4 regions of the Fructobacillus cardui genome follow, and region 2 is predicted to be linked to each of the others. Evidence: riboswitches for the same ligand, from Rfam matches in the RefSeq annotation. Region 2 holds a riboswitch; each other region holds the start of a gene.
The links. Region 2 has a riboswitch for thiamine pyrophosphate ahead of AABI20_RS02065 (3-oxoacyl-ACP reductase). Riboswitches for the same ligand answer to the same signal wherever they lie in the genome.

Region 1: another riboswitch for thiamine pyrophosphate. It lies ahead of AABI20_RS06520 (ECF transporter S component); the one in region 2 lies ahead of AABI20_RS02065 (3-oxoacyl-ACP reductase).
Region 3: another riboswitch for thiamine pyrophosphate. It lies ahead of thiS (sulfur carrier protein ThiS); the one in region 2 lies ahead of AABI20_RS02065 (3-oxoacyl-ACP reductase).
Region 4: another riboswitch for thiamine pyrophosphate. It lies ahead of AABI20_RS06565 (TenA family protein); the one in region 2 lies ahead of AABI20_RS02065 (3-oxoacyl-ACP reductase).

The regions. Positions count from the first base shown of each region.
Region 1 covers NZ_CAUZLS010000007.1:26,530-34,022, reverse strand. Annotated here, with positions in the region: gene AABI20_RS06535 (LysR family transcriptional regulator) at 1-37, shown strand, start outside; gene AABI20_RS06530 (energy-coupling factor transporter transmembrane component T family protein) at 105-773, opposite strand; gene AABI20_RS06525 (ATP-binding cassette domain-containing protein) at 770-2,179, opposite strand; gene AABI20_RS06520 (ECF transporter S component) at 2,192-2,749, opposite strand; TPP riboswitch at 2,833-2,923, opposite strand; gene AABI20_RS06515 (FAD-dependent oxidoreductase) at 3,033-4,373, opposite strand; gene AABI20_RS06510 (MerR family transcriptional regulator) at 4,580-4,957, opposite strand; gene AABI20_RS06505 (MFS transporter) at 4,954-6,258, opposite strand; gene AABI20_RS06500 (alpha/beta hydrolase) at 6,413-7,267, opposite strand; gene AABI20_RS06495 (alcohol dehydrogenase catalytic domain-containing protein) at 7,324-7,493, opposite strand, start outside.
Region 2 covers NZ_CAUZLS010000001.1:431,685-439,177, forward strand. Annotated here, with positions in the region: gene AABI20_RS02045 (gamma-glutamyl-gamma-aminobutyrate hydrolase family protein) at 1-373, opposite strand, end outside; gene AABI20_RS02050 (hypothetical protein) at 511-639, opposite strand; gene AABI20_RS02055 (hypothetical protein) at 861-1,424, opposite strand; gene AABI20_RS02060 (potassium channel family protein) at 1,730-2,431, opposite strand; gene AABI20_RS02065 (3-oxoacyl-ACP reductase) at 2,561-3,313, opposite strand; TPP riboswitch at 3,416-3,505, opposite strand; gene AABI20_RS02070 (hypothetical protein) at 3,589-3,738, opposite strand; gene AABI20_RS02075 (hypothetical protein) at 3,856-4,002, opposite strand; gene AABI20_RS02080 (hypothetical protein) at 4,130-4,342, opposite strand; gene AABI20_RS02085 (hypothetical protein) at 4,506-4,667, opposite strand; gene AABI20_RS02090 (hypothetical protein) at 5,078-5,227, shown strand; gene AABI20_RS02095 (hypothetical protein) at 5,258-5,386, shown strand; gene AABI20_RS02100 (MFS transporter) at 6,031-7,493, opposite strand, start outside.
Region 3 covers NZ_CAUZLS010000004.1:154,091-161,583, forward strand. Annotated here, with positions in the region: gene AABI20_RS05215 (D-alanine--D-alanine ligase family protein) at 1-481, shown strand, start outside; gene AABI20_RS05220 (universal stress protein) at 544-1,002, opposite strand; gene AABI20_RS05225 (replication-associated recombination protein A) at 1,461-2,750, opposite strand; gene AABI20_RS05230 (DUF1694 domain-containing protein) at 2,819-3,193, opposite strand; TPP riboswitch at 3,449-3,538, shown strand; gene thiS (sulfur carrier protein ThiS) at 3,665-3,862, shown strand; gene thiF (sulfur carrier protein ThiS adenylyltransferase ThiF) at 3,868-4,521, shown strand; gene AABI20_RS05245 (thiazole synthase) at 4,525-5,295, shown strand; gene AABI20_RS05250 (hypothetical protein) at 5,313-5,498, shown strand; gene AABI20_RS05255 (MFS transporter) at 5,531-6,571, shown strand; gene AABI20_RS05260 (Zn-dependent hydrolase) at 6,561-7,493, shown strand, end outside.
Region 4 covers NZ_CAUZLS010000007.1:36,328-43,820, forward strand. Annotated here, with positions in the region: gene AABI20_RS06545 (pyrroline-5-carboxylate reductase family protein) at 125-886, shown strand; gene AABI20_RS06550 (PH domain-containing protein) at 987-1,457, shown strand; gene AABI20_RS06555 (PH domain-containing protein) at 1,447-3,027, shown strand; gene AABI20_RS06560 (MarR family winged helix-turn-helix transcriptional regulator) at 3,226-3,684, opposite strand; TPP riboswitch at 3,817-3,905, shown strand; gene AABI20_RS06565 (TenA family protein) at 4,047-4,703, shown strand; gene thiD (bifunctional hydroxymethylpyrimidine kinase/phosphomethylpyrimidine kinase) at 4,700-5,515, shown strand; gene thiE (thiamine phosphate synthase) at 5,529-6,176, shown strand; gene thiM (hydroxyethylthiazole kinase) at 6,173-6,964, shown strand; gene AABI20_RS06585 (tautomerase family protein) at 7,107-7,493, shown strand, end outside.

The DNA of each region.
Region 1 (7,493 bases), on a different contig from region 2:
GCAAAAAGAAATCCTTTCCTACTTGAAAAAAGGCTAAAAAAAACGGCAAATTCGTCAAGATAACGAATTTGTCGTTTTTTAATATCAGCTTGTTGCGTTTCTCGTTAGTAATGAGAAACGAACAAGATTACTTGCAGGGCAATCAAAATCAAAACAATTAATACCCCGCCTGATTTTGCCATTGGGTAGGCCCGGTAGGCCGACCGTGAGGCACCTTCTTGAAAACCATGCGAAGTCATCGCCATGGCTAGGTTCTTCGACCACTTAATAGCATGAACCAAAGCCTTGAAATACAGCGTTGGCTGCCACCACCGTAACACTTCACCACGCATCATCCCCGCCGCTTGAATCGACGAGAAAGCCTGTTTAAACCGGGGCATAAAGTTTAGTGCGCCCAAAATCCCATAGGTAAAGGTTGCCGACATCTTCAGATTTTGGCGTAGTGAGGCCAAGAGGACGTACGGCGTCATCCCCATCGTCAGCCAGGCACCAATAAAGATAAAGACAAGGACTCGACTTCCCATCACCAAACCAAAATGCAGGTTTTCTGCCGCTGTTCCCTCACCATACAGGTAAAAGGACCAGAACGAACCCAAAACCGGAATGATAGCGATGACCACGTAGAGACAGATTTTCTTGAGGGGCTGGCGCCGGATCAGCAATAGCAAAAAGGCAACCGAAAAGAGGACAACGTTCAGCGTTACTGATTTGGTCAAGGAAATTTCCAAAGAAATCGCCAAAGCCAAAACCATGCGTTGTGTGGCGTTCATCATACGAGTACCTCCTCTTGGTAGGCCATCGCCGTTTGTTCATAGCGCAAGTGGCGATCAACAATGTTGACCAGGTCCCTTGTTTGGTGAGAAACAACCAAAATGGTCAATCCAAGCGACTGTTGGCAGATTTGAATCAGGTTCAAAACGACTGCTACTGACTGCTCATCCAAGCCCGCCAGCGGTTCATCTAAGAACAGCACTTGTGGTGCCATAATCAGCATCAACAGCAGTTGCAATTTCTTCTGCTGGCCACCCGAGAGCGTGTAGACCGACCGGTCACCCAAACCTGTTAGATGCATGTCAGACAACCACTGGTCCAAAACCTCTTTCGTCCAAAAATCAGCATGGTGGCTCTTGGCCATCACCTGGTCCAGCTCTTCGTCAACCGTGATGTTTAAGAACTGGTCGGAGGCTGACTGGAACAGCAGACCAACCTGGCCAAAGTAGAGACGTGGTTTCCAGGCATGAACTTCTTGGTCCTGATAGGTCAAAGAACCCTCATAACGGTGCAATCGTGCCAGCGTTTTCAGAACGGAAGACTTACCGACCCCATTTGGACCGGTCAGTAAGGTAATCCCTGCGGCAAAGATTTGCAGGATATCCTGGTCTAAGACCAACCGCTCCCCGTTTTGGATCCGCAGGTTATCAAAACGATAGGCAGTATCTTGTGCTTGGTCGCTTTCCGCGACTGGTTTTAACACCACCGTCTGCTTTTGATAATCATATTGACCCCAGTCATTTTCAGGAACCGATACCAAGGACTTCTCTTTCAACTGATAAAACTGGCTGATTTTGTCGAAGTACCCAGCCGGATCATGATCTGAAACAAAAATGCCGTAGCCCTCCTGACTCAGCTGTTGGAGCAACACCTGGAGGTCTTTTCGCGATTGGCTATCAACGGCAGCAAACGGTTCATCCAACAATAGGTAGTCGGCCCCCAGGGCCAACACTTCCGCCAAAGCAACCTTTTGCATTTCCCCACCGGACAAAGTCACAAAGGACCGGTCGATAAAATCAGTCAGACCAACCTTTTCCAATGCCCAAGCCGTCTTTTGATCAATTTCATCCTTGCCCAATTCAAGGTTTTCCAGTGCAAAAATAAATTCTTCTCGCACCGTCGGCATGGCAAACTGATCATCGGGATTTTGAAAGAGCAAAGCCACTCGCTTGGCCCTTTCATTCGCCTTTAGTGTAGCAATCGCCGCTTGGTCAATTTCGATTTCACCACTGACCTGACCGCCATATTGGGGGTAAAGACCCGCTAAGGCCTTTAACAGAGTTGATTTTCCTGACCCGGAAGGCCCCATTAACAGGGTTAGGGTCTTTTTTTCAAGCGTTAAATTTAAATCATCAATAATGGCTTGATCACGATAAGCCACCGTGAGGTTTCTGGCAGTTATTGCCATTTTTTGTCCTCCTTATTCGTGGGACAACAACTTTGATCGATCCAACAACTTGGCAATCAAGTGTACCAAGACACCTGAGAAGAAGAAGATTGATAGGTAACGAACGATGAACAAAGCAACTAACAAGCTCAGCTTGTAGTGGATGTAACCTGATTTAAAGAGGTCCCAACCAAAGGTGACGACTGTTCCAGTCAAGGTTGACAACCAAAGACCAGCAAACCAGTTCTTATAACCGGTCAAGGCGAAACCAAGCTCAGAACCAATTCCTTGGATAAAGCCAGACAAGAGTGTTCCAACACCATAAGAACCACCTAAGAACATTTCACCGGCAGCCCCGAGCATTTCCCCGATAAAACCTGCACCGACCTTCTTTAAAATGTAAGAAGCCAATGGTCCGGCCATCATCCATACACCAAGCGTGATTTCATTCGTAAAGGCTTGCAATCCAATCACGGCCAAGCCACTGTTAACGATTTGGTAAACCGGATCCATGATCCAGTAAATGACCGAGAAGATAATCCCAATCAAAGCCAGCAAAATCACGTTTTGTAGCGTCCACTTTTGTTTCATTATTCTCTCCTTTGCGTCCAGAGGAACATAAAGGCATTAAAAAAACCACTCGCCTGGGCAGAGTCCAACACGGGTGGTCATAAAAAAACTTGTGTGGATCTTCCTTCGTCGGTCTTAGCCTAACAGGTTCAATGGGTTTAATTCTCAACCAAAATGGTACCCCAGATCGCTATATTCAAATTTACTACTTTATTAGCTTACACTGTCTCTGACCTTTATGCAAGAGCCTTCAAATAAAAAAGTACTCGAACGTCATGTCCGAGTACTTAAATAAAGCTGATTTTTACTTGTTTGCCTTAGCAACGGCAGCCATCGCAACTGATGAAACATAGTTGACTGGTTGACCGAAGTTGGGCTGGAAGAAGAAGTCCGTCATTGACAATTGATCAATTGTCATGCCGTTTTCGATTGCCAATGAAACCACGTTGGCAGCTTGTGAAATGTCATGCTTTGACAAGAAGGCAGCACCAACAATGCGGCGAGTACCCTTTTCCCAAGTCAATGAAGCCTTAACAGGCGTTGTTGACAACATGAAATCAGGACGATAGTCTTCTGAAATTGTCACAGAATCTGCTTCAACACCCTTACGAGCTGCTGATTGAACAGTCAAACCAGTTGCAGCGTAAGCCATTTCGTATAATTCAACAGCTGATGTTGCTTGTGTACCTTGGTAAGCCATCGTTGGTTCTGCAATGTTCTTACCAACCAAGATTCCTTGACGAACAGCATTGGTTGCCAATGGAATATAGTCATCCTTTTGTGTTGGGTTGTAGAAAACGGTTGCTGAATCACCGGCAGCAAAGACATCCGTAACAGAAGTTTCCATGAACTTGTTAACCTTGATGGCGCCGTTTGGCAACATATCAACTTGGTCACGGAACATCGCAGTGTTTGGCAAGAAACCGATACCCAAGATGGCAATGTCAGCTTCGTAAGTACCCTTATCAGTAGTAACCTTGATACCATCAGCAGTGTCTTCAAATCCTGAAACCATCTGACCAAGCGCTAACTTAACGCCATGGTCTTCATAGGCCTTTTGAAAAACAGATGAGAATTCAGGCGCTGTGTTGTTGGCCAACACGCGGTCCAAACCATCAATCAAAGTCACTTCCTTATCGTTGACTGACAATTGTTCTGCCAATTCGGCACCGATATAACCAGCACCAATAACGATTACGCGCTTAACCTTTTCAGTTACTTCTTTCAAGGCGTTGGCGTTGTCCCAAGTCTTTGAGTCAAAGACCTTGTCAGAATCGATACCGGGGATGCGAGGCTTAATGGCACGTGAACCAGTAGTAATGACAATCTTATCGAAAGTTTCTTCTGATTGGGCACCAGAAACCAAGTCCTTGATGTTCAAAGTCTTTGCTTCCAAGTCTGCAGCTTCAACAAGCGTTTGCATGTGCATTGAAATGCCCTGCTTTGCCATTGAATCTGGTGTTTCGTAAAACATCTTGTCAGTTGATGAAACATTGTCACCAATCCAAAGGGCGATTCCACATGACAAAAAAGAAACTGTTTGATTCTTTTCAAACACGTGTACCTCAGCGTCTGGGTGGTCTGCCTTGATCTGCTTAGCGGCAAACACGCCGGCGTGCGTTGAACCAATTACTGCAACTTTCATTAAAAGTGCCTCCTAATATATAGCTATGTGAAAATTGTAATTAAATTTTACCAATAAAACAGTGTTCTGTCAATTACTTATCCAACAGTTTTCAAGAAAGTATCAAATAAAACAAAGGGACAGATAAAGTCGTTCTAATTTATATAAAATTCGGATTTTAGCCCCAAATTAGCCATCTTTACCAGTTATCAAACAATTTCAGCGTTCTATTCTAAACGATTCTCTACCTGGCGCATGTGGCTTTCGTAATGATCAATTTTATACAGTAAATGATCGTGGGCGGCTCGGATTTGATTAATTCGTTCCCGCATCTCTTCTGCTTGCTCTAGCAATAAAGCTTTACGCGCAGGAATTGTCCGGTCATCATCCTCCAGCACCATGCCAATATATTCACGCAATCGTTCGATGGAAACGCCCGCGTGGCGCATCGTTTTGGCAAATCTCAATTGATTAATGTTGCGCTCGGTGAAATCGCGCAACTGATTTTCCTTGCGTGGCACCGGCATGATGACCCCAATTCGTTCATAATAGCGAATCGTATCATTTGACAATCCTGTCGCCTTCGCAGCTTCTTTAATATTCATTTTTGCACCTTTCGTACAACAAAAACGGCCACAACCACAAAAGCCATTCCCGTAAAGAAAGCCATTGTTGCTACTTGGCCATGGTAGTTCCCCGCCGTTGCCACAATCAAAGAAAGACCGATTGGACCACCAATTTGATGGGCCGTATTCGTCAAACCAGAGGCAATACCAGCCAGTTCGTCAGGCGCTTTATACAGACCGGCTGATGTCACTGGCGCCAGGACCAGGCCCTGCCCAATGCCAACCACCACCATTGGCAAGGCAAAAGCCAACAAATAGCCCAAAGAAACCGCCGACACGGCCGTCCACAGCAAGCCAAAGAATAGTAATCCCTCCCCGACTAGCAAGATCAACTGATTGCCAAAATGAGCAATCAGCCTTCCTAGAGACAACGATACCACACATTGGACTAATGTTAAGGGGAGAAAGGCTAGCCCGGATTGTAACGCCGTTAAATGGTAACTCGCCTGCCAGACCTGGGGCAAAAAGAACCAATACGGGAGCATCGCCATCATAAAGAGCATGCGGGCCACGTAGGCACCTGCACGAACTCGGTTATGAAACAAAGCCAAAAGCAACATTGGTTGTTTTTGCCGGCTTTCAAAGCCGATAAAACAGGCTAAAACAATAACGGCCAATAAAATCAGTAGCCACCGGTTACTCGTTAAGCCATCGATTAAGGCTGCTAACCCAATGACCGACAGAATAGCACCAATATAATCGATGTTTGTCTTTAATCCCGCTTTATGCGGAACAAAACGAATTGTCAAATAGAACAACAACGCCGTTAATGGCACGTTAATCAAAAAACCAGCTTCCCAAGAAAATAATGTTGTGAGGCCACCGCCAATTAACAGCCCCAGGCTGGCACCAAGCCCGGCTGTAACACCATAGTAAGCGATTGCTCGTTCGCGCATTTGCCCTTGGTAATTATCCATCATCAAGGCCAAGGTGGTCGGCGCAATAATCGAAGAACCAAGCCCCTGGATTGCCCGCAGTGCAATCACGACGGCAACGTTGCTCGACAAACCAATCAATAATGAACTGAGTCCAAAAATTGTGAGTCCAATTAAGAAAATCCGTTTACGCCCGAGCAAATCCGAAAGCCTGCTCGATAATAGTAAAAAACCACCAAAGGTTAATGTATAGGCATTGGAAACCCACGACAAGGTGGAAGAAGAAAGGTTTAAGCTTTGGCCAATCTCAGTTGCACTGGTAAAAATAATGGAATTATCCATCAAAATTAAAAAGTAAGCGAGTAAGGTGATCGGCAAGACCATCCCAAATCGTTGTTTTGTCATTTTTGTCTCCTTTAGCTTGATTTCTTTTCAAAACCAAACATTGTATTTTGTAATCAATGACCATTAAACACCTTGGAGTGAACTTCAAGTCAAGAAAAAGAACAAGAAAAAAACAGCCTTTTTAAAAGACTGTTTTTTCGCATCAACTGTGCTGCTATTCCGTTAAGAACTGCTTGAGGACCTTGTTGACATCCTGATTTTCATGCAGCTTTGAATGTTGCGCATTTTTACCAGTAAATAACTTCTCCTGATAGGTACTTGGCTTACGGACAAAGTACTTCAGTGACTTCGACGCGTTATTCGTGATGGTCGAGTCTGACTCCTCCTTACCCATGCTATTGCCATAGATATTCAACACTTTGGTCTGATTATTCTCGTAATATTGCTCCAAACCAGCTAATGCGACCTTTTTAAAATCAGTTTCAGACTGGCTGGCAGGATCTGCTAAGTTCAAATTTGATTTTGGCCTTGGACTATCCTTCAAAAAGTTAAAGGGACCAGCAATCGCAATCTGTCGCTTCACAACTGGCAATTGATCGCTTTGCTGCACATGATTTTTCAAGTAAAAAGCGATGGCCAAATTTCCCATTGAATGGCCAATCAGGTTCACAGACTGAATCCCCTGATTATGCAAATCTTCCATAATCTTCGTGACCCACTGATTTGTCTTAGTAAAGTTAGTATTTCGATTATCGTTAAATTGCACCAGAATCAGTGGGTTCTGGTCCCCCTTCTTCACGGTACCACTAAAACTAACCTGGCCGCTTTTGCCAACCGTCGCATTAATTCTGCGGTTTGAATACCCTTGCTGGATTAAATACCGACTCATCGTCTGCTCGGCATTCCGGGAAGAGCCATAACCATGGAAGAAAACCGTTGCTTCGGTTGGCTTCGTATTGGAAATCGGCTTGGCTGGTTGGGTTAGCCAAACGGTTAGCCCAACTGCTAGTAGCACAAGAATGGCCGTTGAGGCACCCGCAATCGCTATCATTTTTTTATTCTTTTTCATCTTACTCCTTTACGGCTAACCGATTGGCCAGGGGCTTTATGTCGGCGATTTAAAATCTAAAAAACAATCAGAGACTTAATCGCTTCGCGCTGATCCATGGCTTCATAAGCCTGTTGAATATCTTTCAGCGCAAATTGCTTGGTAAAAACCTGACCAGGATTGATTTTGCCATCAAGGACCGCCTGCAATAACAATTCACGGTCATAGGTGGTAACCGCGGCAATTC
Region 2 (7,493 bases):
GTGTTCCACCAAAAGTAACATTAATGATTTGAATCCCACGGCAAATTCCAAAAACAGGTTTGTTCTGCCGAACGCTTTCTTCGATAACCGCCTTTTCAAAGTCATCACGTGGCACATACGTTACGCCAATGTGCTGGTGTGGATCTTCACCGTAAAGGTGTGGTGAAACATCCGGTCCACCCGGAATAATAATCGCATCGACCATCCCAACCATCTCCGTCGCCATTTCTGGCTTGGCAATCGGCAAAATCATTGGAACCACGTCGTTTTTAACCAAGACGTCCACTAGGCGTTTTTGAACATAATCGGCTAACTTCAATCGACTCGGGGCCGTTTGTTGCATATTTGCATCTGCTGTAATACCAATTTTCATCAATCCGTCCTTTTTTCAAGTAGAATAAGTAATTTTGATTATAGACCAGTTGGGATAAAAAGGAAAATGTTACTAAACAATCAGTAGATAGCAAAAAAAACGACCTTTCGGTCGCCTCTATCAAAGTCATATTTAAATTATTTTGAATCACTTTGTTCTGCTTCATCGCTAATGTCGCGACGACCAAAGCCCGTATCCGGTTGATCATCAACCACCCGTCGCTTACCACTGCGGACAATGTAAACGATAACTGCCGCGATAATCAATGAAAAAATCCAGTGATGTAGGAAGAAACTCAACACTAACAAAATACCAACTAAAATTAAAAAGTATGAAAATACATTTAAAGTGAACCGGAAAAGTGAAACAATTCCCCAAATCACTAATATTAAGCCAAATAATAAGAACACGTTTTATACCTCGTTCAATATACTAATCGTAACTTTATTGTAACGTGAATAGATTAAGCGGGGATATAATAACGCCTTTATCGCTCCTGACTCACCAAGTAGTCCTGGTAGGCCTGCCGGTTTTGCTTCACGCATTTTTTCAACAATTTTTCAAAATAATCAGCTGGACTTGTTCCAATCACAGGATTTTCTCGCCGACTGAGTGTTGTATGAACAAAATCACCATCATCAAAATCTAAAAAGTTTGCCGCAATGGTCTTAGTCTCTTCGGTTTCCGCAACCACTTCATAGTGCTCAATTTCATCAAAGTTTTCAATGAAATAAAGGTTGCCGTCGGCATCAGCATGGTCCAAGTCGTAAAACAGGTACTCCGTCTTTACGTCAATAAAGAGGCCGTCGCCGAGGTTTAAAGCATTTTCATCCTCGAACTGCTTCTTTAGATAGTCATGAACCTCTTTTGGCGTATGAACATCAAAATCAAAGTCATTATCATTCTGCTGATTTTGCTCAGCCAATGCTTGATTCACTTCTCGCTTCAGCATTGCTCGAATGATTCGACGGCGTCGTGCTAAATGGTATGCCTTCACAATTGCAGTCAAAAACAGCAAACCAGTGATAGTCAATGAAACCAAGAAAAACATTCTAACTCTCCCAAACAATTAAAAATCAGGACATTACAGACCTGATGTTCAACTGGACCTAATAGATTTTGTACCAACCTTTTATAACGAGATTGGTAACTGACTCCATTAGTTTAACTCTCTTGTTGTCAGTTTGTCTATCATTCTAATAACAATTTGTAGAACTTATGTTCGGCTACAGGAATAAAAAGCACAATTGTCGGTGACTCGTTCTCATAATCCCCTGCTAGTAAGCCTTTCGCCCAAGATTGGCTTTCAAAATTATCGACTGTCAACCAATCCAAAATAATCCAAAATCAACAGACTCATCCCTTTTCTCGCAGAATTGTCGTCAATTCTTTCACTTGTTGTTCAATGGCTAGCAGTCGATTTTCAACCATCTCCACTTCTGATTTTTCATCCTTAATTGTGAAAAAGGTCGTCAATGTGCTGGTAACGCTACCAATCAAACCGATTCCGACAAACATCAGAACCGTCGCAATCACTTTGCCAACAGTCGAGTGGGGTGAAATATCACCATAGCCAACGGTCGTTGTCGTCGTCACCGCCCACCACAAGGCATTCCCATAATTGATTCCCTCAACAGCCGAATACATACCCGCACCAATCAAAATGATTGCGATGGCGCTCAAAACCATGTAAATAAAGCCATTAGTTTTCAAAAAACGGACGACATCATTCTTAATTTTGCCGGTTAAGCCAAAAATTCGAACTACCTTTAATAACTTTAGAAGGCGGACGGTTCGAGCAATTCTAAAGACGGAAAAAAGCGAGTCGACTGGAATAATGGCTAATAGATCAAAAACATTTCCCTTAACAAAATCCTTTTTATCAACTGCCAACGTCAAGCGAGCAATGTAATCCACCCAGAAGAACAATAAAATATCACGATTAATAATTGCAGGCATCCCCACCTTAATATTAATGACATCCCCAATATCCAGTAATGCCAACGTAATCGACATCAATGCCAAAACAAAATTAGCTACATAGTATAACTGCTTCACAACTCCCACTCTCCAAAGACTCTATCTTGATTTTAATACCAATAATTTCAACCGACGCTATTCCACTGCACCTTTATCCCAGCAAACAAAAAGCAATGCCCGTCTTGGACATTGCCAAATTCGTTCAAATTAATTCATTGTCAAACCGCCGTCAACCGTCACATTTTGTGCCGTTAATCCCCGTCCCTGAGCACTACCAAGGAAGAGGACGGCCTTGGCAACATCGCTTGGTTCCGTCACCTTGCGTAGTGGCGTTGTCTGCTTGATGTAATCAAACACTTCTGGCGTTGTGACCGCACTAGCATCCGTTGTTTGCAAAAGACCACCAGAAACCATATTGACGTTGATACCAAATTCGCCCAGCTCAACTGCCAAATTACGGGTAAAGCCAATCATGGCCGCCTTGGCCGTAGTGTATTCATGGTAAGCCACAACGGGATTTTGAAATAAATTAGTCCCAATATTAACAACTTGACCAGCTTTTTGCGCCATCATTTGTGGCAAGGCACTTTGGGTCACATTAAAGGCTCCCTTCAATGTACCATCGATTTGCTCCTGATAAGAATCCCAAGTCAAATCCTTAAATGGCTTCTGTGCCACTGGATCAAATTTAAAGTTGATAAGGGCGTTGTTCACAACCGTGTCAAGTGAACCAAATTTAGCAACGGCTTGTTGCACCATTTGATCAACCTCGGCTCGATTCCGGACATCAGCTTGAATAGCCATAGCGCGGTCAGGTCCGATTTCTGCTACCAATTCTTCGGCCTTCTTTTGACTTTGGTAATAATTAATCACTACCTGAAAGCCATCTTTCGCGAAAGTGCGTGCAATTTCCGCTCCCAAACCTCGGCTACTTCCCGTAATCAAAACTGTTTTCGACATTACTCTACCTTTCCTTTTAGAAAGGCATCTCAGTGACTCACCCTATTGCCGTTTGCTGCAAATAAAAAAGCGCTTTCTAGATAGAAAGCACCACTAAAAAATTCATTAGCAATGACACTTTCCTCCGCTAGTACTAACTAGTTCAGGTTCAAAGGGTTCTTCTCAGTCAAATCGACGCCCCTAGCGTTGCTTATATTTTACCATATGAAATCAGTTACCCACAATATTCTAGATTAATTTTAAAATCCAATATTTACAACCGAAAATGACCAATTTTAGTCTTCTATCGTCTTACCGAAGTAAGCCTCTTCCCAGAGCCCCTTGCTGCTTTGCATTTCGACAACGTTATCGCCCTCAAGGATTCCCAACTTCACGATTCCTGAAAAACCAAGGTAGGCACCGGCAAAGCCGACCATCTTGGCCATCAACTTCTTGAAACCATCAATCTAATCAATCATTTTATCGTGTTTGATAACCTTTTCAGCAGAATATGTGATGCGGTAGTGCTTTTCTGGACTGTTGTAATCAAACACCAAGTTTTGCTAATAAGGCTTACTAATCACAGGTTCAATTGCCTTGTCAGTCTCTGAGTAAGTCACGTACTGCAAGTCATCTGCCAAAATCTCTTCTTGCTTCGCTAACAAGAAAACCGGAATTTTTGCATGACCGTACTTCTTTTCAGTCGTCATGTAAGAATTGATAACGGTGTAATCGCCGATATTCGCACGACCCCCAGCACCAGTGGTTCATGACCTTCATCAAAGCCACGTCACCCCAGTCATAGTCGTGGTAGCAATCAGCCTCAAGGTTTGGTTCCTAACCATCGGCTGTGATTTTTACCTTGGCATGACCACAAGGAGTAGCGGGCAACCATGAGAAGTTGTTTTCTTCATGGTTACCATAGTAAATCGTCAAATTTGGTCGCCAAGCTGGTGTGATGTTATCAAAGGAAACTTCAACCTGGATCTTTTCACCAAAGATACCAATTTCATAGTGGTGCAAATCATCCTTGAAATAGTTCTTGCCCATTTTGACATCACAAGTATCTTTACTTGACTTGCGCTAAACTCTTCTGGCTTAAATTCAATCTTTTCCTTAATGGCAGAACCACCACTCTTGGTCCATTCAACTTCCATTGCAGGCTTTAATCCTGGAGATGGGTTAACAACTGATTTTGCATAAAAAGTCGTTACTAACTGGGAACCATCATCAAGGTTGGCATCAAAGTACCACCATTCGTAATTTTCGCCTTCGGGGTTCGTCCGCCGGCATCTTCACGAGGAACAATGTGATTCTTTTGGAGACCTACTTTCGTAAAGTCTTCTTCATCTGCTAATCTAACTTTTTCAACCATCTTGCTGTCGACCTTTCAACCGTTTTTCTAAATAGCAGGTAACGCGGTGTTGCTTTTAGCAACCGCTCTGCTGTTTAACTGTCTACATTGTAGCCATCCGTTTTCACAGGAACAACCATCATTTACACAACGGATGTTGGATAATCTGTTAAAAGATCATTTCCCTTAGTCTGCTTTAGAACCAGCATATTTTACGCTGTTTAAATCAGTATTGTCCTAATTTATGATGAATATTCTTTGAATTAACGCTGGGCAGAAAAATCATATTTTTCTAATCAACGACTTGATCATAAATGATATACCAGCCCAAATTTTTTAAGTTTAATAAAAAATCAATTCTCATCATTGAAAAAATAGTCGCTTTACTTACAATGAGGATAGAGAGTTGATTGAAAGAACGGAGGGAACCTATGAAAACAAAGGTCATCACCGCTAACACTGCCAGAAGTTTTGAACAGAATTTGAATGCCGCTATCAGCAATTTGGAAACTCAGGGACATGAGGTCATGACGATTTCACCCTGGTCCCTTACTTATCGCGCCATTATTCTATATAAGTAATCTGATTTTGTATGAAAGGAAAATAATCTGATGAACAATAAAAACAAAGAAAACGAAGACCAACAGCCACGAGATACACTCTACACGCGCCCATGGTTCATTATTATCGGTATCATTGCTGTGCTTAGCATGGTCGGTTACGTTGCACTGCTGGGCTAAGTTACGATCACTGCTAAATCAGTATTGAGTTGAGTCCACTTCAACAACATCAAAGAAAAAAATAAAAACCCACCGTCCAATAACGGTGGGTTTTTATTAGTAATGTAGCCCGTTACCTTTCTCAAGCACATAGCCCTTAGTTAGCGTAACGACCATTAATAAATGTTAATTCATTGCTATGGTTGTTTGATCCATAAGCTTTAACAAGCGCGATCACAAAATCGACAAAGGGCCAAATGCCTAAAGTAATCCATGAGCCGATGAAGAGCTTGAACAAACCTAAACCGATTTGTCCCCCGAATAAAGCGGTCAACGCCAAAGCCACCAACCAAAAAGTTGCAAACCCAAACAAACACATGCTTATTCACAGTATTAATCTTTGCGTTGCCATCATATACAGTATCCATATATTTTTTCTCCTTATGTTTCAAGTAATCTGATTGAAAATTTACAACTACAATTTTATCATTTATTTTACTTTATTTACACATAAGATGTCGTTTTGAAGACGATATTTTCATAAATCAGCCACAAAGCATATCGGGAAATAAGAAATAAGAAAAACCTCAGAATTTTGTTTCAATTCTGGGGTTCAGTGTTCATATCAGTCTACGTTCTGAGAATCAAATTAAAATGAATCACAATTAATTATTCTCCAAATTCTTAGCAGCTTGCCCATCTTTCAGCAAGAAAAATGCTAAGACAGCAGCGAATGTCAAAATAGATGCCGAAACCAACATCACACTGTTCATCCCTGCGTAAAATGCTTTTGAAGCAGCGTGCTGAACGTTCTTCACAATAACCATTGGCGCATTTATATCCTGCGACATAATACTATGACTTGAAAAAGGTCCTTCTGCCAATAACTGATTGTGTATCTTTTCAATGCTTGGTAAGTGGACATCAAGTGAATTGAAGAAAGTATGCAGATGACTGTCATATGCCTTACTTTGAGACAATCCTAGGATAACAACCCCAAATGATGTTCCCAATTGCATAAAGACGTTGACTAAACCTGATACCATGCCAATTTCATCCGGTTTTGCATCCGCTAATGCCGCATTATTCAGTAATGGATTGACGAGTCCGTTTGATACTCCCAGCAGAATCAATGGTAAAATCAGTTCCTGATAGGAAAGCCGAGTCGTCATAGCGTTAGCAAAAAGTATTAAACCGACTGCACCTACTAATAAATTAATCGCAATGGTACGACGATTTGAAAACTTGTTAGTTAAGTAGCCGGCAACTGGCCCTAAAATTAAACTCCAAATCGTCATCGGTACCTGACGCAGACCAGTTTCAAAGGCTGCATACGACAGCGCATTTTCCATCATTGATGTGATGAAAATTTGCATAGCATAAACGCCCGATCCCAAGGCGAAAGCAACAATGATTGAACCAACGAAATTTTTATTCTTGAACAGAGATAAATCCATCATCGGCTTTTCGATTCTAGATTCAACAACGATAAACGCCAATAACAGCACAACCGCTGCAATTAACCAAAAGGCAATCTGAGGATCAAGCCACGATAATTGCGCATGATTTTCCTTTTGGATTAACCCATAAACAGCAGAAAAAATTGCTGTCGATGATAAAATCATCCCCCAAAAATCAATTTTCTGGCCTTCACCATATTTCGGCATTTCTTTTGTTGTGAAGTAAACTAAAATTCCCGCCAATATACCAATTGGAATGTTCACATAAAAGATTGATGGCCAACCAAATGATTCGGATAAAATACCACCAATTAAGGGACCAGAAACGGTCGAAATGCCCATCACCGATCCTAAAATACCTAAAGCCATCCCCCGTTCTTTTCCATCAAACAAGGAAGCAACCAATGCTAGCGCTAAACTCATTAAGCCAGCACCACCAAATGCTTGGATAACCCGACCAATATTTAAAATCAGCAACGATGGTGCTAAACCGTTAATGGCTGAAGCTAAAACGAAAATCACCATGCTAATTAAATAGATTCGTTTACGGCCATACATATCACCCAATTTTGCAACAATCAAGATGACCACTGCATATGAAATTATATAGGCACTAATCACCAATTGAACATTGCTAAAGTTAGTCTTAAAACTTTCAGCCATAATTG
Region 3 (7,493 bases), on a different contig from region 2:
TCCTCGTGAATTAGAAGTTGGTGTTATCGGTAACGATGACATCTTGGTTTCCGAAATCGGTGCCCACCAAGTTCCGGACCAGGGTGGCGATGGTAAGGGCTGGTACGACTACAAATCAAAGTTTGTGGATAACTCAGCCGTTGCCTTTGAGATTCCTGCCAAATTGCCAGAAGATGTTACGGCTGAAATTAAAGCCATGGCAAAGAAGGCTTACCAGGTCTTGAACTTGGCTGGAGAGGCCCGGATGGACTTCTTGATTGATGAAAATAATGTTCCTTATTTGGGAGAACCAAATACGCTGCCAGGATTTACGAACATGTCTTTGTTCAAGCGCCTTTGGGATTATTCCGATATTAACAACGCTAAGTTGGCCGACATGATGGTACAATATGGTTTTGAAGCTTACGAAAAGGAACAACAAATTTCTTATTCATTCGAATCATTGGGTGAAGAGAAGGTTGGAACTTTTAACGGTCAATAATTAATAATATTAAATAAAAAATGTCCCTTGCATAAAAGCAAGGGACGTTTTTTTACTGATTTTTACTTTTGAGCGAGCTTTTCGCAACGAACAACCAAGACGTCGATTGTTGCCATTCGAGTGACGAAAGCAGTGACAGAACCAACAACTAAACGCTCAACGGTGTTGAGTCCAGTTGCGCCAATCACAATCAAATCAGCTTTGATTTCTTTTGGAATATCGGTTGCAATCATGGTCTTTGGTGAACCATAGTCAATCCGATATGAAACGTTTGAGAGGCCGGCATCAGTAGCCTCCTTCTTGTAAGTTTCCAATGATTGACGGGCATCTTCTGTGATGGTATCAATCATGGTGTTATCAAAGGATGTGATGTTTTGAATGGCACGAGTATCAATGACATTAGCAATCACTAATTCAACGTTGCCGTCTTCTTTTGCCAGGGTAATTGCGCGCTTTAAGGCCGCCTCAGCTTCCTTTGAGCCATCCACTGGAACCAAAATCTTTTGGTAAGACTGTGTCATCGTAAAGACCTCTCTTTCTTTCTAGGTTCATTATAAGTCTTTTAAGACGAAATAAAAAGTGGTCTCTATGGAATAGAAAATTAGTTGGTATTAAAAGTTGGCTCAGTTCTTTTTATATCAGTATGAATCCACAAAAAAAGCCCGCCCGAAGGCGAGCCGTGGGTCATGCCCACGATACTCTATTGGTACCGTTAATCGCTACTCAGATTTTCCTCGAAATTATCGAGGTGGGCGTTTCACCGGGGGCTTTGACTACCGAACGAAAGGGCATGCCATGACCTGAGGATTCCCGTCCAAAATAAAAAGGTTGTAAGGAAAAAGCTGTTAATGTAGCAATGCGTATACCAGAGTATTCACTAATAGTATACTGATTTTGTCTAAAAATACTAGTCTTGACATTCTGATTTTTGTGAGTAATGACCAACAAAAATTGTCATTAAAAATCAGATTGGTATTGTTTATTTTAAGCCGCGACGCTGTTGGTTTTTGAGACTTTGGTTGACGTCTTTTAACTGCTGCTCGAAATTCGAGTTACCCTTCGGCTGGAAGTAGGCATCATCCTTGATGGCATCTGGGAGGTATTGCTGAGCAACCCAGTCATTGGGGAAGTCGTGAGGGTAGATGTAGTCGTTACCATGGCCGAGTTTCTCGGCGCCCTTGTAGTGACTATCGCGCAGATGGTCTGGGATAGCCTGGGCCTTTGAGCGGCCTGCTTGAGCGATGGCAGCATCCATCGCGGTGTAGGCTGAATTTGATTTGGGCGATAATGCTAACTCAATAATGGCATTGGCCAGTGGAATCCGTGCCTCGGGCAGCCCTAATTTTTCAGCAGTTTGAATCGCTGTAACGGCACGTTGAGCGCCATTCGGGTTGGCGAGGCCGATATCCTCGTAGGCAATCACAATCAGTCGGCGAACCAGGATTTGTAGGTCACCGGCAATAATCAGTCGGGCGGCGTAGTGCAGGGCCGCATCGACATCTGATCCTCGAATAGATTTTTGCAAGGCCGAAATAATGTCATAGTGGGCATCGCCATTCTTGTCGGCGACGAGTGACTGCCTCTGAGTCGTTTCTTCAACGACCTCCAAGGTCACCTGGATAATTCCGTTTGCATCCGGCTTGGTCGAAAGGACTGCTAATTCCAAGGAATTTAGGGCGGAGCGAAGGTCGCCGTTAGTTGCCTGGCTAAGGTGGGTGAGGGCTTCTTCGCTTAGATTAACTTGGTAGTTGCCAAGTCCGTTTTCTTTATCTGTCAATGCCTGTTTGATGGCTTTTTTGATGTCTTGGTCACTCAAAGGTTGGACTTGGAAAATTTGGGTTCGGGAACGAATGGCTGGCGTGACGTTTAAGTATGGGTTCTCCGTTGTTGCCCCAATCAAGATAATCGCGCCCGATTCGAGGTGAGGGAGGAGAAAGTCTTGCTTGACCTTGTTGAGACGATGAATTTCATCCAAAAGAAGGACAACTGTCCCCGACATTTTTGCTTCTTCAGCAACGACCTGTAAGTCCTTTTGCGAATCGGTTGCCGCGTTCAGGGCTCGAAAGGCAAAGTTTGTCGAACCGGCAATGGCCGAGGCAATCGAAGTCTTACCAGTTCCGGGTGGGCCATAAAGAATCATTGATGAAAGACGCTTGGCTTCCACCATCCGCCAAATGATTTTATTTTCGCCGACTAGGTCTTCTTGGCCAACGATTTTTTCAATTTTTGTTGGCCGCATCCGGTAGGCCAGTGGTTTTTGTCCGGGCATGAAGGCTCCTTTATCAGTATGGCTTTGTCTTGATAAAAAAGAAGCCGGTTGAAACCGGCTTCGTCAGGTTACAGGTCAATTGATTCCTGGTTTACGGCTGATTTTGCCGCAAGAATGACCGCGTAGGGGTTATCAGTTTGTGTTGTTCTTTCAAAATCGGATAAAAGGGTATAGGGGTGATTGGTGCTGACGGCCATTTGCAAGTAGTTGATGTAGGCATCACCACAAGCATCCTGGTCAATCAGTAAGGTCGTATCTGGCCAGTTGGCCATCCGTGCCTTGAGTTCATCTTGAACTTGGCTATCGTCGGCCTTTGATTCTTTAACGGCCGCGACTACTCGTTCACGAAAAGTGCCTAGGTAAAGGCGCTGTTCATCAGGGTTAATCTTGGGACCACCATTACCTTGCTGCCCCTGTTCTAAACGGCTGTTAACATCATCCATTGGGTTATCCTCCAATTACTTTACTACAGACAATTATACGGAAAAAGCTGTGGAGATTAAAGGCTTGTCTGCTATTTTTGGGTGTTATCCAACATTTGTCGGTTGATTAACCTAGTCTATTGAATGCTGTTAATGAAAAATCAGAAGCGGTGAAGATTTTATTAGAATTGGTCTAGTAAATCCAGTGAAACTTTGTCCCGTTTCATCAGTGGACATGTCAAAAAATCCATGTTATATTGATTTCGAAAATTGAATACGAATTATCTGGGGTGCCGACTGGCTGAGATTATACCCATTGAACCTGATTAGATTAACGTCTGCGTAGGAAGATAGTGATGATAGTTTTTTTGTAAGCTGTTTTTGCGTTTTTTGACGTAGAAACAGCTTTTTTGTTCAATTTTTAACAAAAGGGGATAGCAGCTGCAAGGGAAAACTGATTTTTGGCGGTCAGACCCAGAAGGGAGAAAAGAGATGGTCACAATTAATGGCGAACATATTGACAACATCGCTGGTGGAACGGTTTTGAGTTTACTTGAAGAACAAAACCGTCATCAGGACAATGTGGTTGTTGAACTCAATGGTCAAATTTTATCGAAAGCGGCTTTGGCTGAAACGGTGCTGGTTGAGAACGACAAAGTGGCAATTATTGCTTTTGTAGGTGGGGGTTAGGAAAAATGACAACGATTGCAATTGACGGCCAGGCGGTGGAATCCGTCTACCTAAAAATGAAGGATCGCAATGTAGCTGACAGTCAGGAAAAGTTGGCAGCTGCTCATGTGACGATTGCCGGTTCAGGGGGATTGGGGTCTAATATTGCCATTGCGCTGGCCCGGGCCGGGGTTGGTCATTTGACCTTGATTGATTTTGATGAAATTGAACATAGCAACTTGAACCGTCAGCAGTTTAAGCTAAGCCAGGTTGGCTTACCAAAGGTGTTGGCCCTGAAACAAAACATCCTGGAGTTTAACCCCTTTGTTGAGGTGACGACTTGGCAGGAACGAGTGACGGAGGACAATGTGTTGGACCTCTTCACCGGTGCCAATATTATCTGTGAAGCTTTTGATGATCAAAATGCGAAAGCAATGCTATTACGGCGGGCGCAAGAGGTTTTGCCAGAAACGCCGATCGTGATGGGCAACGGCTTAGCCGGTGTTCACGACGCTAATCAAATTCAAACCGTCCGGCAAAGTAACCATGTTTACCTTTGTGGTGATGGCCAAACCAAGGGAGCAGAAGGTTTGATGGCCGCTCGTGTTCTGATTTGTGCGGGTCATCAGGCGAACCAAATCCTACGTTTAATTCTAGAAAAAGAGACAGTAGAGGAGTAAAAAATGTCGACAAATGATCCATTGGTCATCGGTGGCCACCAGTTTGAATCACGCTTTATTTTGGGTTCTGGTAAGTACTCATACGAGCTGATTGACTCAGCGGTTAACCATGCCAAAGCGGAAATTATCACGATGGCTCTTCGCCGAACGAGTATAGCTGAGGAAAACATTTTAAACTTTATTCCGCAGGGAACAACAATCTTGCCAAACACTTCGGGGTGCACGAACGCTGAGGAGGCAATCCGGATGGCGCGAATTGCTCGTGAGCTGAGTGGGAGTGATTTTATTAAACTAGAAGTGATTCCTGATAAGCAGTATTTGATGCCCGATAACTATGAAACGTTAAAGACAACCGAAGTCTTGGCCAAGGAAGGCTTTATTGTCATGCCTTATGTCTTGCCTGATTTCAATATTGCAAAGCAATTAGTCGATGCAGGTGCTGCTGCCGTCATGCCATTGGGAGCACCAATTGGCACTAATAAGGGCCTTTCAAACAAAGATTTGATTCAAATTTTGGTCGACGAGATTGACCTGCCAATTATTGTGGATGCCGGAATCGGCCGTCCCAGTCAAGCGGCCGAAGCAATGGAAATGGGTGTCGATGCCATCATGGCTAATACGGCAATGGCAACAGCGGGGGACATTCCCCTGATGGCCGAAGCCTTTCACTTAGCGATTGAGGCTGGTCGCAAGGCTTACCTGGCAAAACCAGGACGAATATTGACGAAAAAGGCTGCACCATCATCACCGCTGGCAGGTGTGAGCCTTGGTTAGAAAGGAAAGGAGTGGCCATGATCCAGCCGAAACGGGCAAGGCTTCATCTATCATTAGCACAGAAAATCATCTTGATTAATTTTCTTGGTTGGGTTTTTATCTATGCCGATCGAACAATCTTAAATCCAGTGATGCCGGAAATTCAACGGTCTTTTGGTCTGAGCCATGCTGAATTGGGACTGATTTCATCTGTTTTTTTTTAACCTATACGGTTAGTCAGTTACCATTTTCACGTTTGGCTGATGGTCACTCGAAGAAGCTTGTTGTCGCTTTGGGCTTTTTCTTCTTTGCAGTAATGACTTTTCTATCGGGTATCGTGCCAACCTTTACTCTTTTTCTATTGGTGCGATCTCTGGTTGGTTTAGGTCAGGGCAGCTTTTACGGTCCGGCCTATGGATTAATTAATGAAAACCTTAGTGACCGCCATGCAACTTTGGGCATGGCCATTATTAATAGCGGGCAGGGTGTTGGACAGATTCTTGGCACCTTGCTGGCTAGTACGTTGGTAATTCAAAATCAGGACCACTGGTCAACCCCCTTTTTAGTGCTTGCCTTACCGACGGTGATGGTCGGTTTCCTGTACCTGTATGGCCTACCTAAAGAGGGCCGGCCAATTCGGTATGGGGGAAAGTCGGTGAATGCACGCGGTGGCCAACAGCAATCGCTCATCTCGTCGTTAGCAGCAAAATTAGCGCCAAAAATTTGGCGACCGTTTTTCAAACGGCCACTAGTTGGTGCCTATTGGCTTTTGTTTTGCTCGATTTATGGCCAGATTGCCATGTTAACTTGGTTGCCAACCTTTTTGTTGGGAATGAAAAATATTGACCAACGCTTTGTCGGTTTGATTGCTTCGATTGTGCCCTTGATTGCGATTCCAAGTGCCTTAATTTTGGCGAAAAAATTAGATCAAACAGCACATGCTAGACGATTTCTGTACCTTTTTGTACCGTTGTCGGCCTTGGCATTGGTGTTAGGCAGTCTGAGTCAAAATTCAACGCAGATTGTTTTGGCACTGATTTTGTATGGGTTGACCGGGAAAATGACGATTGACCCACTGTTGCTGCAAGTTATTCGTCGCCATGCACCAAAGGGGCGAGTCGCAACAACCTTTGGGCTCTATAACTTTATGGGGATGTTGGCCTCGATTACGGCGTCATATCTGACGGGCTGGTTAACGGATGTGACTGGAACTTTTTCGGTTGGTTTTGATTTAGCAGCGGCCTTGCTGTTGTTGGGGTTACTTGGTTTTGGATTGAGTCAGAGAAATGCAGGATAAAAAAATTACCGACCTTTTGGAGAGTTTTCAAGCAATTGGTCGCACGAAAAATCAGGGTTATACGCGGACGGTTTATGACCAGGCCTGGTGTCAGGCACAGAAGCAGTGTGTCAACATTATCAAGGAATTGGGACTGGTACCCTGGGTTGATGAAATTGGCAACTTGTATGCGACTGCTGATTTAACTTGGCCCAAAGAACCTGTAATTTTGGTTGGTTCGCACCTGGATACTGTTGTCGATGGTGGCCTATATGATGGCCTTTATGGCGCTTTAGCTGCTGTCTTGTCGGTTAGTCAGGTGACCAAATCAGAACAACGTTTGCGACAGCCACTCGTTGCCGTTATTTTTTCAGAAGAGGAAGGATCACGCTTTGATGCGACTTTTACGGGCTCACAATATTTACTTGAACGGGATTTGAAGGGCTTTGATGCCTTGGATGATGTTCAGGGACAGACCTTCGGCCAAGTTCGTCAAGCTGCGGTGGCTGCCCTGAGTCCCTTTGTTCAAACGGCGTCATGCTTAAAGATTACCCAATACCTAGAACTGCATATTGAACAGGGGCCGATTTTAGAGAATACGGGGATCAATATTGGTATTGTAACGACCATTGTTGGTCAGGAACGCTTTTTGATTCAGTTGGTGGGGCAGGCTAACCATGCTGGAACAACACCAATGGATTGCCGTGATGATGCCTGCCAACAAGCAGTTAGTTTGTTGGCGGACCTCTACCGTGAGTTAGCGCAGATTCCTGATTTACGCTACACCATTGGCAAAGTTCAGTTGGAGCCTAATGTAGCCAATGTGATTCCTGGCCTAGTTACTTTTTCGTTGGACTTACGCCACCAAGACCAGTCGGTTTTGTCAGAAGCTGTTGGTGTGGTGGCCAAACTAGTGGACCAGTATCGGGCAAAACTTGAGCGG
Region 4 (7,493 bases), on a different contig from region 2:
GTGCCTCGTCCTTGTGTCAACAGGGACGGGGCATTTTTGATTGGCTAGAGCCAATTGATTTGTCAGAAGGCGGGGTTAGAACTGTGATAAAATGGGGGCAAGCGTGATTAAAGGAGTAGGATTTATGAAAATTGCAGTTGTCGGTCTTGGACACATGGGAACAGCCCTTGTTCAAGGACTAAAATTAGGTGGACACACGGTTTTGGGGTACTCATCAAATGCCAAAAAGGCAGAGGCGCTGCAAATTCCAGCAGTGACCACTTACGAGGACCTGGTGCAGACAGATTTTGATGTGATGATGTTGACGGTGCCAGCCAAGCTGGTAACGACAGTGTTAGCCAAGATTGTTGCAGCTGGTCTTTCTGAAAAGGTTATTGTCCTTTCTGCTGCTGCCAGCGTGGAAAATGCTGATCTACGGGCGGCAGCCCCCAAAAACCCGGTTACGACCTTTATTCCAAATATTCCGGTTGCGGTTCAGGCCGGGACGATTGCCTTGGCAGTCGATGAATCCGTGGCTGGCCAAAACGATCAGGTGGTCCATGATGTCTTGGAATCATTGGGGGATGTCTTGGTTGTGAAGGAAGACCAATTAGCCATTGCCGGGACCATCGGTGGTTGCTCACCAGCCTTTATCGACGTGTTGATGGATGCTATGGAAGACGCGGCCGTTGCCAAGGGCATGGACCGAAAGCAAGCGGGCCAGATGGTGGCCTCGGTGGTTGCCGGGACGGCACAATTGGCACAACAGTCTGATTTGTCCGCTGGTGATTTGAAGGGCCAGATTACATCACCTGGGGGTACAACGATTAAGGGCGTCTTAACCTTGGACCAGCACGGCTTCCGTGGGGCAGTGCATGCCGCTATCTTAGCAGCAGCCGGCGATTAAGATTAAAAGTTCAGACTTTTTAAATGAGTGAACGATAACTTGGGACCAAGAAGCCAAACTACTTCTTAGCCCCATTTTTTTATGAGAGAGGGAGAGAACGATGCAAGCATTACCAGCAACGATTAAAAAGGTCTGGTACATCATGGAAGTCATTGGTGCCATTGTGATTTTAGCCATTTACTTCGCTGGGAACTGGGCGCTACAATATTTTTTGAAGTTTTATCTACCTATTTGGGCACTCTGGGGGCTCTTTTTGGCCATTGTGCTCTGGTTTATTATTGGAATTTTATTGGTCCGTTACCGTTATGCTTTTTACCACTTTATGGTGAACGAAACGGATGTTGAAATCAAAAAGGGCTTCTTCTTCCGGACTCATACTGCGATTCCAATTGCCCGGGTGCAGAACGTCGATTTGGACCAGGGACCGATTCTACGGTTGTTTAAATTACAACAGGTGCATATTTTGACGGGTGGATCTGGTCATGAAATTGAAGCCTTAACGGAGGCCGAAGCTGAACAATTTAAGAACAAGGTCATGACGTTGGCTAGGGAGGCTCGCGATGAATGCTAAGCACTTACATCCCCTTGCTTTTATTTTGAATTTTTACGAACAATTAAAAAATATGGTGGCTTTCGGCTTGGCCATATTGTTCTTTTTCCATTTTACTTGGTGGGAATGGGCCTTGCTTTTTTTAGCACTGTTGATTTGGTCCGTTTTAAGTTTCTGGATGAAGACCTATGAACTCACGGAAAGTGCACTGATTTATCGGTCGGGCGTTTTGGAACGGCAAGTTCGCCATTTGCCTTACCACAAAATTCAAAATATCCACCGGAAGCAATGGTTTTTCCTACAACCATTTCATTTGGAGGAGATTGCCGTTGATTCTGGAGGGAAGGGAGCCAAGAAAAATCAGATTTCCCTCTCCGTTGTACCAACCTGGGTTGCGCTTGTTCTTGAGCAAAAGCGACAGGATGAAACGACTAGTCTGCCTACCTTGATTGAACGCGCAAAAGTTCAGGCGCAAAATGAAGGACCAGCGACACAGGAACAAGATGAGTTAGTGGACAAGAAAGACCCGCAGGGGCAGCCGTTTGATGTTGAGAGTGACCCGAAAACCGCCACTCGAACAAGCTCGTTGCGGTCCAATGGTCCTAGCAGACTTTCTGCTGATTCCTATCGGGCTTCTGCTCTGTCTTTGATTATCTACGCCGTGACGATGCCGGAAGTCATCTTTCAATTTTTTATATTTTTGGGTTGGTTCGTTCACTTAGACCAGCAAAAGGTAGTCAGTCGTTGGCTTGAGCAGGAATTTACCAATCATGTTCTGGGATTGGGCACACTGGTGATTGTCTTGCTGGTGGTTCTGTTTGTCTTAATCGTGATTGCTTTTAACGTTTTGCGAACGGTGATCTTGTATTTTGGCTTTGAAGTTCACCATGATGCCGGTCATTTAACGATTGCTCGGGGACTTTTCAAACGACAAACGATGCATCTGTCGATTAACCGGATGCAAACGGTTGAGGTCCGCCAAAATATTTTTCGGCAGGCACTGGGCTTGGCGACCGTCAAGACGCGGTTAATTACCGACGAAAATGGCGAAGACAAGGTTTCTAAAAACGTACCCACCTTGATTCCAATGGTAAAATCAGGAGCTGTTGACCACTACTTGTCACAGTGGTTGCCTAATTTTCCAAGCAAGCCAATCAAAAAGACCAGTAGCTCAACCTACCAGATTTTGACAATGATCCGTAACGGGCTTTTTTGGACCTTACCCCTCGCCGCCGTCCTGATTTATGTTTTCCAACGGTTGCCGCTCGTTGTTTTACTGGTTTTGCTTGTGTTGTCCTTCGTTGTCGGTGCTGGCTGGTATAAGGGGAAGGCGACAACCGCCCAAGTGGTTAACGGCCAGGTTCTTGTTTTAAAAACGGCGAAGAACTACGAAACCATCACCACCTATATTGCCTGGGATAAGATTCAATCGTTGTCCATTAAGCAGAGTTGGTGGCTAGCTCGTCGTAATCAGCGAGCCCACCTTGCCGTGGTGGTCCGAACTGATGCCAGTACGAAGGTTTTGACTGCTCGTTACTTGCCAATGGAGGAGGTCAAAGCCATCTTTGATTGGTACCAATTACTTGGCTAACAAGCACATTCGTTGCTGAAATCAGTGTATAAAAAGTGCTTTGAAACATCATACTTGCTTGCAAGCGGCTGAGCTACGGGTATTTACTTGTGTGAAAAGAAAACGCAGCGCTGATTTTTGGGCCAAAGAAAAAAGAGTCGAGGATACAATTATGTATGCTCGGCTCTTTTCAATTTGTGATGTGATGCTTCGGCAATCTTAGAAGTGGTGGGTTTTGACGACTGCTTGAGCCTGGTCAATACTTTCTGGCAAGGAGGCATCAAATTGGCTCCAGAGGTCTTGGTCAAATTGATTGACGATGTCTAAGGCCTGTTGTAATTTTTCCTCACCAGCTTGGGTTAATGAGAGAGCTTTTGAGCGCGGATTCTTCTTGCCAGGATAGCGGTCCAAAAGATCTTCACGGCTCAGTTTGGTGATAATGGCCGAAGCCGTCATGGCATCGACATCCGCTGCCTTAGCCACCATAATTTGAGTAATCTCGGTATTTTGTAAACTCAGGCCATGAACAGTGGCCAAAATTTGGAATTGGGGGTGGGTTAAGTCAAGCTCGCGGAGACGGTATTTCATTTGGCGGAACCAGTCAGTATACAAGTTGAAAAATTTCTGATTGGTCGAATCCATGTAGCGAGAAAGGGAAGCGGTTTTGACAGGGCTCATGGGAACCTCCTTAGTGTTAGAATTAATCTGTAAGTATACTTATAATATAACTGATTTCACAGCGTGTGGCAAGCGCTCACTGAGAAGTTTTTTCACACGGGTTCTAATTTCCGTGCTATACTGCTTGTGTGATAAATAAAGTTGGGGTGCCCTGAGCTGAGAATATACCCATTGAACCTGATGCCGCTAGCACGGTCGCAGGAAACTTCGAAAAGCGGATTTAAATCCTAAAGACATTGTCCATGTTCGGTAATCGTCAGTAGGCCATAAGTCCTCAGCTCAGGCTGAGGGCTTTTTATTTTGTCTAAATGGCGACTAACCCCATAGTCTGCCAAAATAAAGTTGATGATTGAGGAGAAAAAATGACGAAGATGCTGCCGTTTTCCGACTGCTTTATGCAAGTGATGGAGGAACACAAGGCTGATTTTTATGCCAATCCCTTTATCCAAGCAATGATTGCTGGGGAAGTTAATCCTGAGGCGCTGCTCTACTACGTACAACAAGATTACCGTTACCTGGGTCACTATTTGCCACTGTATGAACAGGTTTGCCAGACATTAACCGGACAAACAATTGATGCCGAAGTGGCCGATGATGACCGGGAATACGCCGCGCACAAGATATTACTGGATTTGGCTCAAACCGATGATAAGAGCATCCAGGAAGGCAAGTATCCAAATGCAACGGTTACGGACCAGTACGTTAACCACATGGCTAAATCAGTTCAAAAGGATTCGTTTATCGGCTTGGTTGCCTTGGCTGCCTGCCCTTACGACTATGCCTACTTAGCTGATTTGTTGATTCGGGATGGTCTCATTAAGCCAGACAACCCATTTATGCCATGGGTGGGGTACTACCGGGGGATTGATAAGGGTTTGACGCGACCAATGTTGGCTTTAGTCAATCAGACGGCCGAACAAGTGAGTCCTGAAGTGCAAGAGGAAGCCTTAGCTGCTTTTATCCAATCAACAAAGTATGAAAATCAATTCTTCCTGCAGGGAATGGAGGCAACAAAATGATTGATCCCAACCAATATCCGACAGCATTGACCATTGCTGGTTCTGATTCCGGTGGTGGTGCGGGTATGCAGGCCGATATCAAGACCATGCAGGCCTGCAAGACCTACTCAACGGTCATAGTGGCCGGGTTAACCGCACAAAACACACTGGGTGTGCAGGGTGCTTATCCAACTGATTTGGCCGTGATTGACCAACAATTTGCCTCGGTGATGGCTGACTTTGATGTTCGTGCAGCAAAAACAGGGGCACTCTTCGATGAAGCCCGTGTTCTTCAGGTGGCGAAAAACATTCGTCACTACCGACAAAAGAACTTCGTGGTCGATCCCGTGATGGTTGCCAAGGGCGGAGCGGCCTTGCTTGACCAAGCTGGCATTGCGGCCTTGAAGAACCATTTGCTGCCACTTGCTACGCTGGTAACACCAAACCTTCCCGAAGCCGAACTCTTAGCCGATATGAAAATTAGTAACCGTGACGGCATGGTTACCGCCGGTCAAAAAATTCAGGCCCTAGGGGTTCCAAACGTTATCGTCAAGGGTGGCCATGGTGAAGGCCCAATCATTTATGATTATGTTTTGCTGGAGAACGAAGAAGGATTCTGGCTTGAAGGACAAAAGGTTGAAACGTCAAGCAAGCACGGGACGGGGGACACCCTCTCGGCTGCGATTACGTCCTTTTTGGCCCAAGGTGATTCTCTGCGAGAAGCAATCGAAAAGGGCCATCGCTATATGAATGCCATTATCGGGCATCCGCTAGTTATCGGTCATGGTCACGGTCCTTTGAATCATGGTCAATGGTCGAATCCAGAAGATTAAGAGGGAAAAGATAATGAATTTTGATCCTGCATCATTAACGGTTTATCTCGTTGTGGGGAGCCAAAACGTCAATGACGACCCAAACGAAGTGATTCGCGTGGTTCAAGAGGCCTGTGACGCCGGCGTAACGGCTGTACAGTACCGTGAAAAGGACCACTCGAAGTTGAACCAAGCGGAAAAGGTGGAATTGGGCCAAACAATCAGGAGCATTACGAAAGCGGTTCATGTGCCTTTGTATGTCGATGACGACCTGCCTTTGGCACTGGCCATTCAAGCGGATGGTCTGCATGTTGGCCAGGGCGATACGCCGGTGCGAGCAATTCATGAGGTCGCCCCTGATTTGTTACTTGGTTTATCCGTCCATGATTTAAAAGAGTTAGCTGCCAGTGAAGCTGATTTGGCAGTCGTCGATTACTTGGGCGTTGGTCCGGCCTTTGCAACGACCAGTAAGGAAAAGGTCAAGGAGGCTATTGGGACGGAAGGCGTCTTGGCGGTTGCGTCAAAGAGCTCACTACCGGTTGTGGCCATTGGTGGCATCCATGAAGAAAACTGCCAGGAATTGGTAGAGTTGCCGATTGAGGGTGTTGCCGTGATTTCGGCCATTACCGCCAGCGATGATATTCAACGAAGTGTTCAGAAATTACGAGGAGTGACAAAATGAGTCAAACAATCTTAACTGCCGTTCGCCAGAACCAGCCCATCGTCTTGAACGTGGCCAATAGCGTTACCCCCCAATTGGTAGCAAATGCGATCGCCTATATCGGCGCTTCTCCAATTATGCTCGAAGATCCGCTAGATGCTGCTGATTTGACGAAAATTGCCAATGCCGTGACCTTGAATTTGGGTTCAACTTCTGAAAATTCACAAAAGGTGATGATTAATAGTGGGAAGACGGCCAACGAATTGGGCCTTCCTGTTATCTTTGATCCCGTTGCCGTTGGTGCAACGCCACTGCGGTCAAAGCGGGCCAAGGAACTCTTGAAATCAGTCAAGGTGAGCATCGTCCGCGGTAACCTCGGTGAGGTAGCGACTTTGGCTGAAGTGGAATGGGAAAGCCACGGAATCGATGCTGGTAGTGGCACCGCTGACCCAGTTGAAATTGCCCAGAAGGCGGCTCAAAAGCTTGGTGCCATTGTGGTCGCAACTGGTGTTCAGGACTTGGTTTCAGACGGCCAGAGGGTCTACCAGATTGCTAACTCGGCTAGCCAATTGGCAACCAATGTTGGGATGGGTGACGCCCTGGATGGTTTGTTGGGCGCCTTTGCAAGTCAAAGTATGGATTTGGCTGATTTAGCCTATGCGACCGCTGCTCTACCAGTTGCTGGCGAATTGGCGGTGGCTGAAGGTGTTGCCGGTCCTGCTGATTTCTTGAACAAGATGCTCGACCAGTTGGGCAACTTGACGGATGCAAAGCTTCAAGGGCAAATCCATCTGCACCAGGTTAAGTGATATCGCCGGGCCAATAGCTCACTCGAAATTGCTTGTGGGTGCCCAGCGCGCTTTGTCAGTGTTCATAACACTCGTGATTGTGCCTATCAGGTTTTTATGCTAGGATTACTCTATTAGCAAAGCTACACGAGGAGAAATGCGCATGCCATTAATGAAAATTGACTTGATTAAGGGTCAGTACGAACCCGCAGAAATTAAGAATATCATGCAACTGTCTTTTGACGTTGCCAAGGAAACGTTGTCACTACCAGACCGTGACCGTTTCCAAATCGTGACGCAACATGAAGACTATGAAATTAATTTTCAAGATGTTGGTCTTGGCTATGACCGTTCAGACAAGGTTTTGTTCTTTACGGTATTGTCAACGCCACGTCCAGTGAAGGCCAAGAAGGAATTCACGAAGTTATTGGTGGCGGCCTTGGCTGACAAGGCCGGCGTTCGTCAGGAAGATGTCATTATCTCCTTTATCAGCAACCATGCTGAAGACTGGTCATTTGGTGAGGGAAAGAATCATTTCTTAAACGGTGAC